2 regions of the Bradyrhizobium sp. USDA 4451 genome follow, and region 1 is predicted to be linked to the other one. Evidence: riboswitches for the same ligand, from Rfam matches in the RefSeq annotation. Region 1 holds a riboswitch; the other holds the start of a gene.
The links. A riboswitch is a leader RNA that binds a small molecule or an ion and turns the genes downstream of it on or off. The one in region 1 is predicted to bind cobalamin.
Positions count from the first base shown of each region.

Region 1 (7,369 bases):
TGCTCGCCGAAGTACTGCACCATGTCATTGCGCTCAAACTCGCCATGCACGAGGACGTCCAGCCCAATGTCCTCCTGCCAACGTAGAGCGCGCGCGGTCTCCTCCTTGAGGAACTTGTCGTATTGCTCGTCGCTCATGGCGCCTTGCGCATGTGCTGCGCGGGCGTTACGGACCTCTGGGGTTTGCGGGAAAGATCCAATCGTCGTGGTGGGAAAGGCCGGTAGTCCAAAGCGTTTGCGCTGGATCTCGGCCCGACGGACAAATGGGCTGGCGCGCCGGCGCATGGCCTGGTCAATCGCTCGCATCCGTACCGCGAGATTGGCATCGCGGATCTTTGGTGAAGTCCGACGGAACGTCACGGCCGACTCCGATTCAGCGAGACTTTCAGCAACATTCTGATCACCCGCGAGTGCCCGCGCCAGGATCGCGAGCTCACGCATCTTCTGTACCGAAAAGGCAAGCCAGCTCTTGAGATCGGATGCAAGTCCGGTCTCAAGTTCAACATCGACGGGCACATGAAGCAGCGAGCAGGACGGAGCGATCTGGACACGATCCCTGCCTAGCTTCGCGATGGCGGGATCCAGTTGCTGGCGGAGCGTCGACAGGTTCGACCGCCATACATTTCGTCCGTCGATGACGCCGAGAGACATGACGAGGTCGCTTCGCCGGGCAGCAATGATCCGGTCCAACAGGTTCGGCGCGCGAACCAAATCCACGTGCAGTCCGGCAACGGGCATGTTCAAAGCTGTGTCCAGATTATCGCCGAGATCGCCGAAATAGCTCGCGACCATGATCTTGACGTCGGGTACTTCCTTGGCAAGCCGATCGTAGACGTGCAGCAAAGATTTTCGCGCCCGCTCCTCCAGATCAAGGACCAGGCAGGGCTCGTCGCATTGAACCCAGTTTGCTCCTCGTTTGGCTAGTTCTCGCAGAACTTCGACATAGACCGGTATTAGCTCGTCCAGGAGCGACAGTGGCTGGAACGCATCCGCACTCTTGCCAAGCTTTAAGAATGTGACCGGCCCGATCAGGACAGGGCGGGTCTGGAATCCCAGGGCTTTGGCTTCCTCGTACTCCTCGATAGGCTTTCGCGAGGACAGGCGGAACGTCTGTCCCCGATGAAATTCAGGGACCATGTAGTGGTAGTTGGTGTCGAACCACTTGGTCATCTCCTGTGCGGGCGCGCCATATCCGCCCGATCCGGGGCTGCAACTCGCATTCTGGCGGTCCCACTGTGAACCGCGGGCCATCTCGAAGTACGTCTTGAGTGAAACCGGCTCGATTTTCGACGCGTAGACTTCCGGTATGGCACCAACCATGACAGAGGTGTCGAGCACCTGATCGTACAAAGAGAAGTCGTTGGACGGAATGACGGTGACACCGAGGGATTTTTGACGGGCCCAGTTCGCAGCGCGCAGGCCAGCTGCGTCCTCGAGCAATTGCTGTTCGCTGATTGCGCCGGCCCAGTAACTTTCAAGCGCGCGTTTGAGCTCGCGTCTTGGACCGATCCGAGGCGTTCCAAGCGTGGCAACCGGAAGCGAGAGAAGAGACATAGCGCTAACCCCGTAGTTGGGGGCAAAGGCCATGGCGGACGCAAGCACGATCGCCGGAGGGCGGCTGCTTGGCGTACCACCGGGACACCCCGCCCGTGGACGTAAATGTGGTCGAGGCAGGTCTCCTGGCTCGCGGGTCATCGCCGCTGTCCGGTCTTCCCAAAGCCCCACGGGCTTCAGTGACTTTGTTGGACAGCGGCTCGCCGCTTACAGTTGCGGGGGCAGCGCCGGCCTGTTCACCGGCTTCCCTCTTAGCTCCGGATCCAGCGGGACCGGAGAACCTCTACGATTTCGATTATCTGCAACGGACCTCTTCCGTCAACCTCTCAGATGACTCTCTCACGTCAATGAGGCGCGCATGTTGATCTGCGTGCCAACCAATCCTGGTAGGCGACTTGCGGTCTGTGATGCCGATAATGCGCAGGAACACATATCGATTCGCGTCAACGGACACTGGGAAACCCCGCAATGAAAATGGCTGTTTGGAGCGCCGTTGGCGTCTTTGCTGTCACCATCTTTGCGATCGGCCTGTTGGGGCGATTGGTGAAAGCGTTCATGAATCAATCCGTCAGACAGATGCTCTCGAAGATGTTGAGCAACTCGAGAGGAAGTTAGCGCGATAGTTGATTGTTTCTCGCTTGCCGGCCCGCGCCACTGGAAACAGCGGCTCATCCAGCCATGAATATGGAACTGAGGCAGCTGGACGATTGACCAGATTGCACCATCGCGCGCGTAGGCAGACAACGCGCGCACCATATCATCTGCCTGCCTGACGATGCGCTTCCGAACGATTCCGTACGCCCGGCAGTGATGACCGACTTTGGCATATGATCATTTGCGAGCCGATAGAGATCGCAGGCGTTCGGGTGACAACACCGGACCGGACGGTTCAAGACCTTTCAAAAGTTCTTCCCGATTCCTCATTCGCAAATTGGCAACGGCCCTCGCTTGCGCCTCGAGGATCGGCTCCACAAAAGCTGAACAAGCCCGCGCGGATCGGCTGAATGGAAACATTGAAACGAGCGCCGTCGGAAAGCCGACAAACATTGCACTAATCTGGCGCGATTTGCCGGCTATTTCCTGGCACGAGGGATGCAAGCTCCGGGATGCCCAGGCTTCTCCCCCTGGGCAGGTCCAGCACAGCAGATGAGGTTGTGATTGGCCCACTGAAGTTAGCGGCGCGTGACATCGAGGGGATAGCGCCTGCTCGCGCGGGACATCGGCAGGCACCCGCGTCGCGTTGCCGCTAACTTCTTCCAATCGAGCATAGCATTGAAGGCGCCGCATTGACGTGTAGATGAAAACCGATGGTCCAGCCGTTATGAAGAGAATGTCTGCAAGAGGCGTGCACCGTCTCTGTCAATCGCTGATTTTCCTTGCTGGGCTGGTTGCGGCGGCCGACAGTGCGCGAGCCGGCGAAAACGCGCTCGTCGAACGCGTCAAGTCAACCTGGCGAGCACAAGACGGTGAGACAATCGAGCACATTGTCTCAAAGGTCTCGAAAGTGGCGCACTTTGTCCCTCGAAACTGGGGAATCGCCGAAGGCATCGACCACACTGAGTATGTTTATCTTTCCTGGACCAGACATCAGGATAACAGTTCAGACGAACATTACGTTATTACCTGGAAGGTCGGGACCGACGGAAAGATTGAAGTTGCGTCTCCCTATGCAAAGCCCATCGAACTCGGCTGGCGCGCCCTGGCGCTTTCTCTCATCGCCAGTGAAGTCACCGACGGCGAAAAAGAAGCAAACCTTGGTTTTCTGCATAATCCGGTCAATTTCAACTTTGTGACGACCGCGCAGGGCAAGCTCGGAAATCTTCTCCGCCACGGCCGTTGTCACATCATCGAACCTGTTGTCGTGGATTACGTTACGGCGGCGACTGACAAGCCGACCGAGAAAGCGCACCGGTGGCGCGTTCTGCTGCTGGTGAACTGCAACATACCAGGCCCCCGCTACTTTACCGAAAATGGGGTTATCACCTTCGAGAAGCGCGAGGGACACGATTGGGAGCCGCAATCTTTCCTTGCCAAGAGGATTGCGACTTTTCCTCCCGGCTCCTGGTTCCATCACATAGAGCCAAACGAACGGGACGCGTTGGAGGGGGTGCGAAAGGCCTCGACGGATGATCAGGATGGCAGCGCTACTCCTTGAGCGCTGAGCGCGCCAATAGCAGGAGCCATGCGCTGGAAAGTTGACGCGTCCAGCTATGCCAGCAGGAGGCGAGCCTCGCTCCGGCCTGCAAGCCCCATCGGGAAAGCCAGGCATCAGGAAGGCTGTTGCCCCTTCAGACGAGTAGCCACAACGGAACTGGTATAAAAAGACACATCCGAGCTCTCGCCCGAGCGCCATGTCGTCCTTCGCGGATCAAGCGAGGCGTTGCTGAGGCCAAGCCCGATCCAGCGTGCGCGCAGCGCATCGCGCGACCAGCAAGCACCCGCGGGAGCGAGTGCAGCGACGAGACCGGTTTAAGAGGGCCCCCGGGAACGGGGCAGTGATAGCGACGCCGGCATCCTCGATGGCGCGGGACCCTTTCCCGAGTGCCCCCGGCGAGGAGCTCCGCAGCCTTGCTGCGAGGATCGAAGATCGAATTGAGCCTGATCTAGTCTAAATTTCCTCGCGCGCATTCGTCTGCGCGTCATAGATCTTGATTTGAAGCGTGGGAAAACCGCTTCTTTAGTTCTGCTCAACCAGCCCGGGCGCCGTCTCTGGTAGAGAATTCGGCTTTGAGTCGGCCGTCGACTTCTAGCGCGAAACAAGAGACCGGCAATTCAGGGGTGGCCATAACCATTTCAATCCCATTGTGCAGCGAGGCGGTCGAACATGATTATTAGGATGAGTCGCCTAAGCCCTGCCAGCGCTAACTGCCGCAATGCCCTGAGTGCCGACACGTGTTGTGGACTGATTCATCCTCTGAAATGGCAACCAGATTGCCACTCGCAATAGTGCGAGGAAGCCTTAGCACCGCAAGCCCGTAAAAGCCGGCCCCGTCAGTCCGCACGCTCGCCATTATGCGGAGCCGTGCTTTCTTCCGTTCGAGCATCAAAGGCCAGCCAGGCGTAGTGGAATTCACTTCGCGCGCAGCATTTCGGGGCGGATAAGGTCGCGGACGCGGGCCACCGTATGAGTGATGCATGGTGGTTTTGTGCCGGGACCAGGCGACAGGCCGATCTCTTTTGCGCAATCACTCTTATCATGCCTTGTCCAAGCCTCCGCTTGCCTCACCATGATGGACCGCGTGCAGAGCTGTCGAACGATAGCAGTCAACAAGGCCTAGCAACGCCGCTTCTTCCGCTCGGCGGCGGAGACTAGCACCCGCCCGCTTCTTCCGAGCCCTTGGAGAAATAGCGTGCCAAGCGCCCTTCCCGGGTCGCGCGTCCAGCGATGAAACATGCGGGATCTCTTCCTCAGGTCCAGAGCGGGAGATATGTCCGGGGAGAAGCAGAGTGAGCTTCAGATGCCAGCACCGCATCGGAAAATAACCCCAAAAGAAATCTCTTGAATCTCACCCAGCGTCAGGTCGTAGGCTGAAAATGTAGGCAAGCTTGCACAAAAGCATCGCCGAACGATGCTGACCAGATGACGAACCTGTGCGGACAAGCAGTCGGCTGTGACGGCACCGGATCGCGGGGATTCGAGCCGATGAACCAAGAGCGAAAGGATACCAGGATGAAGTACCGCGTAATGATGGCAGCATTCCTCGCTATCATCGCGTCTCCTGTTTGCGCGGCGAAACTCAGCGGTACTCCCCAAATCCTCGACGCCAACATGATAGAGATCGAGCAAACGCGAATTCGGCTTTCGGGTATCGAGGCCCCCGAGACCGATCAGATTTGCCTGGATGCTCATGGTCGAAAATGGGCCTGCGGGGTCGCTGCTCGTGAGGCCCTTATCAGCTACTCGAATGGACGAATATGGGATTGTCAGACCGCAGGAGTAGATAAGTACGGCAGGTCTCTCGGCAGTTGCTTTATCGAGGGCCAGGACGTGAACGCCTGGATGGTAAGCTCCGGTTGGGCACTGTCATCCGATCCATCCACCCATGTCTACGTTGTCAATGAAGTGGTGGCGAGCAATGCCTTTGCCGGCTTGTGGTCGGGAGCATTCATCACCCCCTGGGACTGGCGCCACCGCAACAAGAGCACGATTATTGTCGGCGCGAGCTCGGTGCCGAACAAGGCCCAGGAACTCCTGCTCGGATCCGCGCTGCTATCTGACCCACCCTCGCCCGATTGCCTGATAAAGGGCACCGTCGACGGTACCGGCGAGCGCACGTATCACTCTCCGGGGCAAATCAGCTACGGACAAATCGACATGACGAAGAAGCCGGCTGAACGCTGGTTCTGCAGCGAAAACGAGGCCGAAGCCATGGGGTGGCATAGAGCCGCGCGATAGAGGTCCTACCATGCATGCAAACCATACACGGGGCACTCCGTATCCGGCCGAGGTCGCGCCTTCGCGCCGCTCGCTGTTGCTGTTCGCTGTTTCGGCATTGGTCGTGCCGTTTGCCGGCAACATTGTCGACGCGAAGCAATCAACAGCACCGCCGAAGCCGGATAACCAGCTCTCGCCCGATGCTGCGCTGAAGCGGCTGATGGAGGGTAACGATCGTTATGTGCAGAGCGTGTCGCGAGGGCGCGATCTGGAACGCGAGCGCCGACTTTTAGTCAATGGTCAGAATCCATATGCGGCGGTTCTGAGCTGCGCCGATTCGCGGGTAGCGCCCGAGCTTGCCTTCGACAGCGGACTTGGTGACCTATTCGTATGCCGCCTGGCCGGTAACTTCGTCAACGATGACACGCTAGGTAGCCTGGAGTATGCGGTTGCTGCACTGAACACGCCGTTGATCCTGGTACTCGGTCACGATCACTGCGGCGCGATAGACGCCACGATCAACTCGCTTGACGAAGGCAAGCCGGCGCCGGGACATATCCGCTCCCTCGTCAGCGCACTCGCGCCTGCCGTAAGCGGGGCGCGCCACCAACGAGGTGACAGCTCTGCCGATGTGATCCGGCAGAATGTGATCGACAATGTCAATAAGCTCAAATCCGCCAGCCCGATCCTGAACCCGGCTGTCGAGCAGAAAACACTAAAGATCGTCGGCGGTCTATATCGGCTCGAAACCGGCAGGGTCGACGTATTGAGCTGACGCTGATGCCTTCGCGCGATCGCCCAGCGGGGTGACCTCGCCCCCCCTCAATCGACTGGCACAACATTCGCGGATCCATCGGGCTACATCAAGGGCACCGGAACGTGGATCCGCGTCACGATCGTCATAACTTCGGGATAATGTTGGCGTGGTCTCCTGATCGTGGTCATATTCTTCGTATGTATGTTGGTAACGCGCGGGCCAGCATCCGGACTCTCGATATCGCGGCCGATGTTGTTTATTATCGTTGTCTTTAGCAGCGTGGAGACAGCCAGAACGGATTCACCCGCTGCCATCGCCGTGGAGAGGCTATCCTTCGCGTAGTTGTTTTGTGCCTTATGGTGCGTTCGAAGCCGATGCCGACGGCGATTTCACGAAACCGGTTCACACGGGCGCTTCGGCGGCTTGCTGAATCTGCGATCCGCCAGGGGCCGATGCTGTCCAACCGCTGCCGCACGCGACAGTCCATTGCCGACCTATGAACAGCCGAGATAGTTGGAACCGAATGACCGCAAGACTGTAGCGGCTAGCTCCGCTGGTTCTATCTCGGCGCCTTTCATCCAGTCCTCCTGAGCCTGACGAACCCTCCCTGCATTAATTCCGCATTGTAAGTTCGGCCATTGAGGGCAATGGTTGTTGTGTTGTTTGGACTAGGCATGAAGCCCG
Region 1 is NZ_JBTRCH010000001.1:7,915,154-7,922,522, forward strand. It holds gene metE (5-methyltetrahydropteroyltriglutamate--homocysteine S-methyltransferase) at 1-1,553, opposite strand, end outside; cobalamin riboswitch at 1,652-1,853, opposite strand; gene ACVMB0_RS37055 (nodulate formation efficiency C protein) at 2,851-3,708, shown strand; gene ACVMB0_RS37060 (thermonuclease family protein) at 5,224-5,949, shown strand; gene ACVMB0_RS37065 (carbonic anhydrase) at 5,960-6,703, shown strand; gene ACVMB0_RS37070 (hypothetical protein) at 7,260-7,369, opposite strand, start outside.

Region 2 (7,369 bases), 5.7 Mb from region 1:
TGATCTTGGCGCCGCCCTTACTCGTCTTTCCGGCCTTGGCCATGCGTTTCCCCTGCACGGGTCAAATCAGCTGCGGCAATTCTACTCCAGTTTGCGAGCGCTCGTCATGTGAGCAGACGACGTGACGGGGTCACATCCCGCCACACCCTCTCTTGTTTAAGCATGATCTTTTCGGAAAACCTGTCCTCACTTTTCCGGATCGTGCTCTCAAAACGTCGCGCCGGCCTTGACCATGTAGGTTCGGCCGGGCAGCGGATAGGCCGAGAAGCGGCCTTCCGTGAACGAGCTCGCGATGGCGTAGTCGTAGTACAGCGCGTTGAACAGGTTGTTGACGCTCAGCGACCAGAACAAGCGGTCGACTTGTCCGCTCAGCTTGATATCGGCAGTGGCGTTGCCGGGGATTTTGCTTTGGGTGTTGGCCTGGTCGTTGTCCATGATGCGCGAGCTCCAGGCCCGCGCGGTGGCATCGAACACCAGATAGTTCTGCCAGATGTTCCAGGTCACGCCGAGATTGCCGGTGCTGCGCGACACCAGCGGCACGTCGTTGCCGGCCCATATGCCTTCGCGAAATACCGCGCGGGTGATCGCCATGCCGCCGCGCAGGGTGACGGTGTCGCTGATCTTCAGCGAAGCACTGGTCTCGGAGCCGTAGCGGCGGGTGGGATCGAGGTTAACATTGTAGAACAGCACCGGATTGAAATGGATCTCGTTCTCGAGATCCATCAGATAGACGCTGGTCTGGATCTGGAAGCGAGCGGTCTTGACCCGGAAACCGCCCTCGACGTCCTGCGAGGTCTGGGTCTTGAGCTGAAAATTCTGCGGAATCGGGGCGAATGTCAGCGGATCGAAGGCCGGCCCCGATGCGACGCGCTCGTCGACATCGGGCGTGCGGAAGGCGCGCGCGGCGCGACCGAACGCCGAGAAGGTGTCGGTGAAACGATGCTCGACACCGACATGCAATGCGTACTGTGTCTCGTTGCTGTCGAGCGGTGCCGCCTGCGTGTCGAAAGCGAACGGCGCATTCGGATCGTAGCGATCGCGCGCCGAGACGTGGGTGTTCTGCACCCGCGCGCCGTAGGAGAAGTCGATGGTCGGCAGCAAGCCGAACGTGTGCTGCCAATAGCCGGCCACGCTCTGCTGCTCGATGTTGTAGACGTGGGTGGGATCGACGCCCTGATAGGCGCCGCGTGCCTCACGGAAGGTCGAATCGTAATAGTCGATGCCGGTCAGGATCGTGGATGGCATCCCCAGCATGACATTCTTGACGCTGAGCCGCGGCGTCAGAGACCAGGTGTGCAGCGCGGCGTCATTGTAGGTCGAGGCGAAGCTAATGGTCGGCACGGTGCCGAAGAAGCCGCTCTGCGTCTCGCGCTGCCGCCAGCCGCCGTCGACGATCAGGTCGACGCCGTTCACCAGCGTTCTGGTGAAGCCGGTGGTGACGCTCGCGGTCTGCTGGTTGGCATAGTCGAACGGCGTCGCCGCACCGCGACGATCACTCAGCAACTCGTTGACGCCGATCGACGGATCGACCAGCCGTCCGCCGGGCAGGCCGAGCTTCTGGTCGCTGCCGGTGACGGTGACGAAGGCGGTGAGATCCGGCGTGGTGTAGTTGACGTTGCCGACGGCGTTGCGCTGGTCGAGCGCATTGTTGACGCGGTAGCCGTCGGATTTGATGCCGTTGCCATGGAACGAGGTCGACCACGGTCCCGAATCCAGCGCGGCGGAGACCGCGGCCATCCGGGTGTTGAACGAGCCAACTCCGGCCTCGGTGCGCATCGTGGCCGGCGGACCGCCGGCGCCGGCCTTGGTGATGATATTGACCACGCCGCCCACCGCGTTGTCGCCGTACAGCACCGCGCCGCTGTTGCCTCTGACGATCTCGATCCGTTCGATCGAATCGAGCGGGATCGTGGTGAGATCGAAGCCGGCTTTGTCGACGTCGTTGAGGCGGCGGCCGTTGAGCAGGAACAGGGTGTTGTCGGTCGCGAATGCGCCGAAGCCACGCAGGTCGACCGAGGTCTTGGCGCCGTTCGGCCCGCCATAGAGCGATTGCAGCTGCACGCCCGGCACCTGCGCCAGGATTTCCGGCAGCGACTGCGACGGCGAATGCGCGATGTCGTCGGCGGTGATCACGGTCGAGGAGGAGCCGACGACCCCGGCAAACTGGCGGCCGCCGCTGCTGCCGCCGGTCCCCGTGGCCGAGCCGGCTCCAGCCGAGTTCGATCCGGCGCCGCTGCCCGCGTTGCTGCTCTGCGTGGTGCCCGGCGCCGGGCGGCGTGGGGCCGGGGTCTCGTCAGCGGGCGGTTTGGCGCGGGTAACGTTCTGGTCGCCGGATCGGCTGACTTCGATCGTGGGCAGCTGATCGGGAGCGGGCGCCTGCTGCGCCCGCGCAGTTGAGAGGACGATCGTCGGCAAGATGATCGTCGACGCGAGCAGAAGCGCGCGGTGCCGGTCGGGTGGGAAGGAAAACATAGGCGAGACCTCGGTAACGTCAGTGGCACGTCACCGCGAAGCAGTCTCACCATGTGCTTGCAGCATCAGGTGAAGCTCATGCCTGTACTCCCCGACCGGCATCCTCGCGTGTGACCACGGCTGACGGCAGGTCTCCTGGCTCGCGGGTCGTTACCCTTCGTCGCCTTCCCAGGACCGAGATTCCCAGTGGCCTGTGACGAAGGATTCACCGCATACAGTTGCGGGGGCAGCCGCGGCGTTGGGGAAGTTTCCCCGCACCGCATTCCCTTTTCATCTCATGAAAGAACCGTCATGGTCATCTAGGGTTCGGCCGGGCAGCAAAGTCAATCCGGCGGAAGTCGGGCAATGGCCGCACGGCCACGGTTTTTGTCGGGTGTCGCTTGTCTGCCACGGCGATGGCTGTAAGAGCATGGATGAGATGAGCGTGCAGGATTTTGCCTTGGCGGCCGAGATCGCGGCGCGGCGGCGGTGGAGTGCCACCGCGGCGCTATTCGCGCTCGTGGTTCTGCTGTGCGTGCTCTCGCTCGGCATCGGGCCGGTGCGGCTGTCGCCGCTCGCGGTGATCGAGGCGCTGTTCGGTGGCGGCAGCGACGTCGCGCAGGTCATCGTGCGCGAGATCCGGCTGCCGCGCACCATCCTGGCATTCGCGATCGGCGGCATTCTCGGGCTGTCGGGCGCGGCGCTGCAAGGCCTGCTGCGCAATCCGCTGGCTTCGCCGTCGCTGTTCGGCGCGCCGCAATCGGCGGCATTCGGCGCGGTGCTGGTGATCGCGCTCGGCCTCGCCGATGTGCGGTCCTACGCGCTGCCGGCAGTGGCGATTATCGCCGCGTTCGGCTCGGTGTTCGCATTGCTCGCGATCGCCGGTCGCAATGCCGGGCTGCTGATCCTGATCCTCGCAGGGCTTGCGATCTCGAGCTTTGCGGGTGCCGCGACCGCGCTGGTGATGAACCTCTCCAGCAATCCGTTCGTGGTGCTGGAGATCGCGTTCTGGCTGCTCGGCTCGCTGGAGGACCGCAGCTTCGAGCATGTGGCGCTGGCGCTGCCCTTTATCGTCGCCGGCGCGGCCATCCTGCTCAGCCAGGCGAGCGCCTTTCGTGTGCTGACGCTCGGCGAGGAGGCGGCGCAGAGCCTCGGCGTCGATGTCGGGCGGCTGCGGCTCTTCGTCATCACGGGCGTCGCGCTCGGCGTCGGCGGCGCGGTCGCGGTGACCGGCACGATCGGCTTCATCGGCCTCGTCGCGCCGCATCTGATGCGCCCGGTGATCGGTCATGATCCGCGCACGGCTGCTGGTACCGAGCGCGCTGACCGGCTCGGCGCTGCTGCTTGCCGCAGATATCGCGGTGCGCATCATCCCCTCGACCTCGGACATCAAGGTCGGCGTGCTGACCTCGATCATCGGCGTGCCGTTCTTTCTTTACCTCATCATGCGCGAGCGCCGCGCGCTCGGCGGAGGCGTGGCATGACGCTGCTCTCCGCCACAGCGCTCAACGCCTCGCTCGGCAGCCGCAAGGTGCTGCACGATGTCTCGCTGTCGCTCGCGGCCGGTCACCTAGTCGCGCTGGTCGGACCGAATGGCGCCGGCAAGACCACGCTGTTGCGCGCGCTGGCTGGCCTGATCCCGTCTGACGGCGAGATCAGGATTGGCGGCGAGGCTCTGGCGTCATTGCCGCTGCGCGAGCGTGCGAAACGTTTTGCGTATCTGCCGCAGGGGCACATGGTGCACTGGCCGCTGCCGGCACGCGATATCGTGGCGCTCGGCCGCTATCCACATGGCGCGACCGATCCGGCGCGGCTGTCGCCCAGGGATATGGAGGCGGTGCTGCGGGCGATGCAGGCCGTCGATGTCACCGAGTTCCGCGATCGCCGCGTCACCGAGCTGTCCGGAGGCGAGCGCAGCCGTGTCGCGCTGGCCCGGGTGCTCGCGGTCGAGGCGCCGGTGATCCTCGCCGACGAGCCGACCGCCTCGCTCGATCCGCGCCATCAGATCGACGTGATGCAGAAGCTGTGCAACGTCGCCGACACCGGCGTGCTGGTGATCGTCGTGACGCATGACCTCGGCCTCGCCGCGCGCTTCGCCGATCATGTGCTGGTGCTGTCGGAGGGGCGGCTGGCGGCGCAGGGCGCGCCTGATGAGGCACTGTCGGAAGCAGTTCTCGCCAGCGTATTCCGCGTCAGCGCCTACCGCGCTGAATTCCAGCGCGAGGCGGTCATCGTGCCATGGGCGGACGTCTGATGCGCGCGTGGCGTCTCGCAGCCTTGGCCGCGGCGGCATGGATCACGTCGCTTGGTGCCGCGTCCGCCGCCGGCCCACGCATCGTCTCGATGAATGTCTGCAGCGACCAGCTCGTGCTGTCGCTCGCCGACCCGGATCAGATCCTCGGCCTCAGCCGCTTTTCGCGCGATGCCTGGCAATCCTGGGCAGCCGAGAAAGCGCGAAACTTTCCGCGCCTGTCGGGCGAGGCCGAGGACGTGCTGCTGCTCAAGCCAGACATCGTCGTGGTCAGCCTGTTCGACAAGCGCGCGACGCGTGACCTGCTGAAGGGCCAGGGGCTGCACCTCGTCGAATTCACGGTACCGCGCACGCTGGACGAGGTGAGGGATCAAATCCGCGCCATGGGCGATGTGGTGCAGCATCCGGATCGCGCCGAGCTGGAGATCGCGCGGCTCGATGCGGCGATCGCACGGGCGCGTGCGGTGGCGAGCGCGCATCATTACCGCGTGCTGCCGCTGGAGCGGCGCGGCTTCGTGCCGGGAGGTAACAGCCTGATCAACTCGCTGCTGGCGGCAACCGGCCTGACCAATGCGGCCGGTGAGCTCGGCCTCGGCCCGGGCGGGTTTGCCTCGCTCGAGGCCATCGTGAAGTTGCGGCCGGATTTCATCCTGGTATCGGAGGCCGGCGATCGCGCCGAGGATGAGGGCCGCGCCTTCCTGCTGCATCCGGCGCTGGAGCGCTTCTATCCGGAGCCCAAGCGCATCGTGCTGCCCGAGCGGCTCACAGTGTGCGGCGGCGTGATGCTGGCGGATGCGCTGGACCGGCTGACGGAAGAATTGCAGCGCGTGACGCGGTAGTTGATGTGCCCCGCATCTAAGTCCCGTCATCCTGAGGAGCGCGTAGCGCGTCTCGAAGGATGCACGGCCCGGATCTCTCCAAATGTTCGCGGACGCGGCGTGGCCGTCGACCCTTCGAGACGCCGCTTCGCGGCTCCTCAGGGTGACGGTGATGGTCATACGCGCGCAGTTGGCTCGACTATCCCATCACGACTGGCCCGCCGGCCTTCTTCCAGGCGTCGATGCCACCCTCGATATGCGCGGTGTTGGCTAGCCCCGCCTTCTTCGCGGCGGCCACCGCCATCGCCGAGCGCTCGCCGAATGCGCAGAAGAACACGACGCGGCGGCCGGTCGCGGCCGCCACTTCGCGCAGCATGCCGCCGGGCAGCAGGCCGGCGCCGATTCCCGGATAGGGCGCATGCAGCGCGCCGGCGAGCGTGCCGTGCTTGGCGCGCTCAGCTGTTTCGCGCAAATCGACCAACAGGACATCGGGCCGGCCGAGGCTTGCGATCGCATCGCGCGCGTTGAGCGAGAGACCTTCTTTTGCGAGTTCGTCCTGGTGCAGGCCGACATGCATGTTGGCGGGCACCACGACATCCATCAGCTTCGGGTTCGGCAGATTGAGGTTGTTCATCAGCTCGACATAGTCGTCGATCGATTTGACCTGCAGCCGCGGATTGTAGCGCTTCTCCTCGCCGATGGTGGAGACGGTGTCGCCCTTGTAGTCATGCGCGGGGAACACCATCGTCTCCTCGGGCAGCTTGAGCAGGCGGTTGAAGATCGAATCGTACTGCGCCCGCGCGCTACCGTTCTGGAAATCGGTGCGGCCGGTGCCGCGGATCAGCAGCGTGTCACCGGTGAACACGCGGTCGCCCATCAGATAGCTGTAGGAATCGTCGGTGTGGCCGGGCGTGTACATCGCCTCCAGGCAAAGGCCCTCGATCGTTACTTTGTCGCCGTCGGCAACGCGCATCGAGACCACGTCGGCCTTGCTCTGCTCGCCCATGATGGTGATGCACTGGGTGCGGTCGCGCAGCTCGCCGAGGCCGGTGACGTGATCGGCGTGCAGATGGGTATCGACGGCCTTGACCAGCCGGAGGTCGAGTTCCCTTAGCAGCCTGCAGTAGCGGTCGGCCTTCTCCAGCACCGGATCGAGGATCAGCGCCTCGCCGCCGGCGCGGCTGGCGAGCAGATAGCTGTAGGTGCCGGACACGCTGTCGAAGAGCTGGCGAAAGATCATGACGGCTTACCTATTCTCCGGGACGAGTCGTGGAGAGGATATTATTTCATAGAGAGGGTCCATTCAAAGCAAATCCATCCCTGAACAGAAATGACCCCTCACCTCTGAGGAGCCGCGCAGCGGCGTCTCGAAGGGGCGATGGCCGGAAAATGCGCGTTGAAGCATGAGGGCCGTGCATCCTTCGAGACGCCCGCTGCGCGGGCCCTCAAGATGACGGTTGTTGTGCGAATGGGGCGGCGAGGAATTACGGCCTCACCAGCGTGTAGCCGTTCTCGGTCAATAGCAAAATCTGCGCGACACCGACCTGCACGGGGGTTGCGGCGGCGATGTAGTCCGGCCGCTTGCCGGAGTCGCGCTCGATGGTGTCGACGGTATTGAGGCAGATGTCGACCCGCGCGCCCTGCGCGACCAGGCTCTCGACCAGCTTGCGGTTCGGGTTGTCGGGCTTGAGCAACTCGATGCCGGGGCCGAAGGCGACGATCTCGACCGCGACCTTGTCGGGGTCGTAGTGCTTCATCAGGTTGTTGGCGACGCTGAGGACGAGGCCCTGCTTCTTCGGGTCGTTGTCGGAGAGCTGCAGCACGACCTTATGCTCGGCGAACGGCTTGT
Region 2 is NZ_JBTRCH010000001.1:2,197,247-2,204,615, forward strand. It holds gene ACVMB0_RS10070 (hypothetical protein) at 1-43, opposite strand, end outside; gene ACVMB0_RS10075 (TonB-dependent receptor) at 208-2,472, opposite strand; cobalamin riboswitch at 2,581-2,778, opposite strand; partial or broken gene ACVMB0_RS10080 (FecCD family ABC transporter permease) at 2,891-3,935, shown strand; gene ACVMB0_RS10085 (ABC transporter ATP-binding protein) at 3,932-4,705, shown strand; gene ACVMB0_RS10090 (ABC transporter substrate-binding protein) at 4,705-5,541, shown strand; gene ACVMB0_RS10095 (MBL fold metallo-hydrolase) at 5,720-6,760, opposite strand; gene ACVMB0_RS10100 (DsrE family protein) at 7,005-7,369, opposite strand, start outside.
Region 2: linked by a shared signal. The riboswitch ahead of ACVMB0_RS10075 (TonB-dependent receptor) and the one ahead of metE (5-methyltetrahydropteroyltriglutamate--homocysteine S-methyltransferase) in region 1 are both predicted to bind cobalamin.